3 regions of the Pseudomaricurvus sp. ABR4_320 genome follow, and region 1 is predicted to be linked to each of the others. Evidence: predicted binding sites of a transcription regulator. Region 1 holds the regulator's gene; each other region holds the start of a gene.

Evidence for each region. The regulator sigma-54, encoded in region 1, starts transcription at its own class of promoters, with help from an activator protein. The targets are predictions, from matches to a motif close to TGGCACANNNNTTGCNNT.
Region 2: the regulator sigma-54 is predicted to act here: its motif matches at 1,101-1,118, upstream of ACXAFR_RS06305 (formate/nitrite transporter family protein).
Region 3: the regulator sigma-54 is predicted to act here: its motif matches at 845-862, upstream of ACXAFR_RS17245 (CmpA/NrtA family ABC transporter substrate-binding protein).

What each region holds. Positions count from the first base shown of each region.
Region 1 covers NZ_JBSWVF010000019.1:64,867-67,045, forward strand. Annotated here, with positions in the region: gene ACXAFR_RS23730 (RNA polymerase factor sigma-54) at 223-1,749, shown strand; gene hpf (ribosome hibernation-promoting factor, HPF/YfiA family) at 1,858-2,151, shown strand; gene ACXAFR_RS23740 (PTS sugar transporter subunit IIA) at 2,155-2,179, shown strand, end outside.
Region 2 covers NZ_JBSWVF010000002.1:715,885-718,063, reverse strand. Annotated here, with positions in the region: gene ACXAFR_RS06310 (TonB-dependent receptor) at 1-63, shown strand, start outside; gene ACXAFR_RS06305 (formate/nitrite transporter family protein) at 176-1,036, opposite strand; gene ACXAFR_RS06300 (aldo/keto reductase) at 1,533-2,179, shown strand, end outside.
Region 3 covers NZ_JBSWVF010000008.1:198,805-200,983, forward strand. Annotated here, with positions in the region: gene ACXAFR_RS17240 (nitrate- and nitrite sensing domain-containing protein) at 1-394, shown strand, start outside; gene ACXAFR_RS17245 (CmpA/NrtA family ABC transporter substrate-binding protein) at 1,031-2,179, shown strand, end outside.

The DNA of each region.
Region 1 (2,179 bases):
AGCTGAAAACCCCGCCACACTTCTCCCCAAATTAATATTTTCAAGCGCCAAAAAACAGGCATATTTCTTGCTTGTCAAAATGTTTCAACTCGGTTACTCTTGATTTAAAGCTCAGAAACTCGCTCGGCTTGTTGCTCAGCCGGTTTTCTCTTGCGGCCACACGGTATTTCAAATTCCGCATCGCGGTCTCTCACTGCGGCGGTATCGGTAATCGACGTAGATATGAAACAATCGTTACAGCTTAAACTTGGTCAACAGCTGACCATGACCCCTCAACTGCAACAGGCAATCCGGTTGTTGCAGCTATCCACTCTCGATCTTCAGGCAGAAATCCAGGAAGCTCTCGACTCCAACCCGATGCTGGAAATATCCGACGAAGACGTCGACAGCGGTGGACAGGAGCAAAACAGCAAAGACGGCGACGATAAAAACAGTTCGACAGAAACCTCAAACTCTGAGGCTTCCAGTGCTGAAGAGACGACCAACTACAACGAAAACGAGACAGATACCGCCAACGCAGAAGGCGACTGGAACGAATCCATACCTGAAGATCTGCCCGTCGACACCAGCTGGGACGATGTCTACCAAGCTGGTCCTACCGGTACCGGCCTCGCCTCTCCCGAGCAGGAAGACAGTGATTTTGAGTCCCGTCGCGGAACAGACGAAAGTCTCCAACAGCATTTGAACTGGCAGCTGAATCTGACCCCCATGTCCGATCGAGATCAGATCATTGCCATGGCCATCATTGACGCCGTTCAAGACAACGGAATTCTCAGCATTACAGTCGATGAAATTTTCCAGGGGCTGGAATCTGAACTGGAGGAGCTCGAACTCGACGAAGTCGTGGCCGTTTTACATCGAATTCAGCAATTCGACCCCCCAGGCGTTGCCGGCCAAGACCTGAGTGACTGCCTGTTGATACAGCTCAATCAACTGCCTGACTGCCCCGCCCTCAAAGATGCTAAGCTCATCGTAAAAGAACATTTGGCGCTACTGGGCAACCGGGATTACAAGCAGTTGATGCGCAAGACCAAACTTAAAGAATTTCAATTGCGGGATGCAATCCTGCTGATCCAGAGCCTGAACCCGAGGCCTGGAGATCAAATTAACATCGGTGAAACCGAATATGTCGTACCCGATGTTTTCGTCACCAAACAAAATGATCGCTGGACGGTTAACCTTAATCCTGAAATTGCGCCTAAAATTAGAATTAACGACACCTACGCTGCCATGGTGAAACGCGCCGACAGCAGCACGGACAATAATTTTTTACGCGACAATTTGCAGGAAGCCCGCTGGTTTTTGAAAAGTCTTCAGAGTCGTAACGAAACCCTACTCAAAGTAGCCACCTGTATTGTCGAAAAACAGCGTGCGTTTCTTGATCATGGGGCAGAAGCGATGAAACCTCTGGTACTGCACGATGTCGCAGAAGTTGTCGGCATGCACGAATCCACAATTTCCAGGGTGACAACGCAAAAATATATGCATACCCCTCAGGGCATTTTCGAACTCAAGTACTTCTTCTCCAGCCACGTCAGTACGGAATCCGGCGGTGAGTGCTCTTCAACGGCTATTCGCGCCATTATCAAGAAACTCATCGCTGCAGAAAATCCGCAAAAACCACTGAGTGACAGCAAAATTACAAGTCTACTGGCGGACCAGGGTATTCAGGTTGCCCGACGCACTATCGCCAAATATCGCGAATCTCTCAACATTCCGCCATCAAATGAACGTAAAAGACTCCTATAACATCGATTTTCAAGACCCTGTTTTGGGTCTGAATGCAGAGAAGTCCAGCACCAACCGACTTCTCCACCAGCCAACAGCGCTGGTCTACACACAAAAGAGGAGCAATCTATGCAAATCAACATAAGTGGACATCACATCGATCTTACTCCAGCGATAAAAGACTATGTAACCAACAAGCTGGATCGACTCGAACGTCATCATGATCGAATAACCAGTACCAATGTGATCCTGTCTGTTGATAAACTACGCCAGAAGGCAGAGGCGTCTGTCCACGTGAGTGGAAAAGACTTCTATGCCGATTGCGAATCAGAGGACTTATACGCGGCGATCGATATGCTGGCTGACAAACTGGATCGGCAACTGTTAAAGCATAAAGAGAAGCTGAAAAATCATCATCGTTGAGATATGCAGCTTAAAAACATTCTCACTC
Region 2 (2,179 bases), on a different contig from region 1:
TTAAAAGATAAGGCGCTCCTACCCGGCCGAGGAATCATTTTCGGCGTGCGCGGATCTTTCTAACCTACAAAAACAGAAAAAAAACGCCTCTCCCGAGGCGTTTTTTGTTTTACCAGAAGCAAAGCTTTCGGATTTACCAACAAGTAAGCTGCAATGAATATTGAATGTTAATTCACTACATCGCTTTGCTTTCAGCAATAAAACTTGCTTCACGTGCAGCAACTTTCTTGGAGGGGCTTTCTTTTACATGGGTGAGGTAAAGCGGTAAACCTACTAACAGGAATCCACCCACCAAGTTTCCAAGCGCAGTCGGGATTTCATTCCAGATAAAGTAATCCACAATGGTAAAATTACCACCCATGATCATAGAAAATGGGAACAGGAACATGTTCACAATAGAATGCTCAAATCCCATAAAGAAGAAGAGCATAACCGGCATCCACATAGCCGCCATTTTGCCGGTTGCCGACGTGGAAATCATTGCTCCAACAACGCCCATTGAAACCATCCAGTTGCACAGAATGCCGCGAATAAACACAGTAAACCATCCCCCGGCGCCAGCAGCTTGGTAACCCGTAGTACGACCTTCCCCAATACTTGCGACCTTAGCGGCCAATTCTTCACCGCCCGGAGCATAACCTGTGTAACCATAGGTAAGAACAAACGACATCATAAATGCGGTGGTCAGTGCGCCAGCAAAGTTACCGATAAACACCAGCCCCCAGTTTCTCAATAAACCACTTACGGTACAGCCAGGGCGACGATCGATGATGGAGAGCGGCACAAGCGTAAACACACCCGTCAGCAAATCGAACTTCATCAAATACAACATAATGAAACCAACCGGGAAAAGCACGGCACCAACCAGTGGCGACCCGGTTTTCGTTGCGACGGTGATGGCAAAAATTGCAGCCAATCCCAAAATAGCACCGGCCATAAAGGCACGGACAAACGTGTCCTTGGTGGACATAAATATTTTTGATTCACCAGAATCGACCATCTTCGTGGCAAATTCAGAGGGCTCAAGATACGACATGGGCAATAACCTCTATTTAGGCAATAGGAATTAAGGGTGAGCGAGCAAAGAGCACACAGGTCATTTAGCACACGCCATGCCACAAAATTACACTTCTTAACCCATTGAATTTAAAGCAGTTTTCTCTCTAGCACAGAAACCATAGGTGATCTCCGCACCACTCCACCCCATTTAGTGCACTAAAGCACCAAAACAAAACACCATTAAAATCAAGAGAGCAGTTAACACGGCTAAAATCACTATCCGTGACCAATACGGCAAACACTACTCGCACCATAATGGTGACACCGGGTTTTAAGTGGTATTTTTTTAACCACCGACGCAAAGAAGCGGCGAACACGAAAAGCACTGCACCACTTTTAAGCATGCCATCACGACTCTAGCGACCAGCGACTTAAAACGAACGATCAAACCAGCTGTCCACGACAAACGTAGGAGCGAGTATCATCAATCACACCGTACGACCCAATTCCACAGAAATTCTGGAGATTTCCCCATGCAATACCGACAACTTGGCAACAGCGGCCTAATGGTTCCAGCCCTCTGCTACGGCACAGGCACCTTCGGTGGCGTTGGAGAAATGATGAGCAAATGGGGCAATACCGATGTTGCTGAAGCGAAAGAGCTGATCGATATCTGCCTCGATAAGGGCATCAATTTTTTCGATACCGCGGACGTCTATTCCGATGGACAGTCTGAACGAATTCTGGGTGAAGCCATCCGCCACCACCCTCGCGATGAATTGCTTATTTCCACAAAGGGTACGTTTACCATGGGGCAGGGCCCCAACGATAAAGGCTCTTCGCGCCACCACTTGATCAAAGCGGTAGACGCCAGCCTCAAGCGCCTGCAGACCGACTATATCGACCTGTATTTTTTACACAGCTTCGACGCGTTAACGCCACAGGAAGAAACCCTCAGCACGCTGAATGATTTGGTCACAGCGGGCAAACTGCGCTATTTCGGATGCTCTAATTTTTCTGGCTGGCAAGTCATGAAATCCCTAGCGACGTCGGAACGTTACGGCTGGAATCGGCATGTCGCTTATCAAGGCTATTATTCACTACTACACCGGGACTATGAGTGGGAGCTTATGCCTCTGGCACTCGACCAGGGACTTGGCACAATGGTATGGAGCCCCCT
Region 3 (2,179 bases), on a different contig from region 1:
AGATACCTATCTTTTATCGCTACGTAATAAAGACCATACATCGTTGCATTCGTACTGGCGTGAGTTATTGATGGCGTCAGAATCGATTGGGCAAGCTAGGGCCTTGGGAACCGGCGTGGCCGCAGCCGGTTATTGTGATCGGCAGTCAAAAGACCGGTTGCGAGAGCTCTGCTCTGAGATTGAGAATAACACCCGCAAATTGCGCCGAGATGTGCAGCCAGGTAGCAACGACTCGCCAAAACTGATCAAAATTTTGATCGACTGTATTAACGAGCACATTCTCCGGGATCGGCCGACAGTGACGCCTGAAGAATATTTCGCCCTGGCCAGTCGAGCCATTGATAGCTTATTCGATCAGTTTGATCGCATGCTTGCTGAATTGCAGTGGGATTAGATCCATCACTCAATCCTGGATACCTTCTTTCGTAACCGTCTAAACGTGACTGTCACTTTCAGGTTTTCGGTAAGCCCTTTCTCCGTCCCACTCTCCTCGTTGATTGATCCAACGTCCTGTTGCGAAATCGAGCGCTAGGCATTCCTTTTTATTTCTCAATCAGTGGTTTTTACCGTTGGTGATAACCCGTTCTTTTCAGTAATGATCCTTTTTGGTGCGTTTATGCTTGGGGTAATGGGCGCCAACAAATTTTTCTGATGAATCTTTTTGGTGTTTTATTGGGCGTTTGTGTCCATGGTGGTGCGATAAGTTCAGTCGACAAAAATCAGTTGTGCCGTTTTCTCTGAATCTACCGAAGTGAAGGAGGTAAATTTGCACTTTAGTTGTGCAAAATGGCGCAATATACGTTTTTTTGCCGTACTTTTTTTGAGTTGATGAAAAACTGATCGTTGGCATACATGCTGCTAAAGGATATGGGCGTTCAAACGATTTCGCTGACCGTGATAAAGGCTGATCGTTTATGGGGCATTCTTGGAGCAAGCGGTTTTTGCCGCTATTGCTTTAAGGTTTCTGAGTTCGACGTCGAGATCGCATCGATTTAACTAAAAAGCAGAAAACTATTATTGAGGAATGAACATGAGCTGGTTTAAACCGCTGGGGCGAGTTGTGGCAGCCACTGTTGTGGGGGTCTCATTTTCAACAACGATCGTACAGGCTGAAGAGCTTGGCTGGCCCGAAAAAGAAGAATTGAAATTTGGGTTTATTAAACTAACCGATATGGCGCCTATCGCCATTGCTTACGAAAATGGCTATTTTGAAGACGAAGGTCTCTACGTGACCATCGAAGCTCAGGCCAACTGGAAAGTCCTGCTCGACGGCGTGATTGATGGAACACTGGATGGTGCTCATATGCTCGCGGGGCAGCCACTTGCTGCAACCATCGGATTTGGGACTAAGGCTCACATCATTACACCGTTTTCTATGGACCTTAATGGAAATGGTATTACCGTTTCCAATGAGATCTGGGAGGCCATGGAGCCGAACATTTCCAAGATGGATGATGGCCGCCCAGAGCATCCAATTAAGGCTGATGCTCTAAAACCCGTCGTCGAAAAATATAAGTCGGAAGGCAAGCCTTTTAATATGGGCATGGTTTTTCCGGTCTCTACCCATAATTATGAATTGCGCTATTGGTTGGCTGCTGGTGGTATTCACCCCGGTTACTATGCGCCTAAAAAGGGTGATACATCGGGCCAAATTGATGCGGATGCACTCCTTTCCGTGACGCCACCGCCACAAATGCCTGCAACTCTGGAAGCTGGAACAATTTATGGTTACTGCGTGGGTGAGCCATGGAATCAGCAAGCAGTATTTAAGGGTATTGGTGTTCCCGTCATTACCGATTACGAAATTTGGAAAAACAATCCAGAAAAAGTGTTCGGTATTACCGCTGAATTCGCCGAGAAATATCCAAACACCACCATTCGGTTAACGCGTGCACTGATTCGTGCTGCAAAATGGCTGGATGAAAATGACAACGCTAATCGCCCTGCTGCTGTGAAGATACTGTCGCAATCAAATTATGTGGGTGCGGATTATGATGTTATCGCAAACAGCATGACCGGAACCTTCGAATATGAGAAGGGCGACAAGCGCGAGGTGCCCGACTTTAACGTGTTCTTCCGCTATAACGCCACCTATCCCTATTACTCTGATGCCATCTGGTATTTGACTCAAATGCGTCGTTGGGGACAGATCGCCGAAGACAAAAGCGACGAGTGGTAT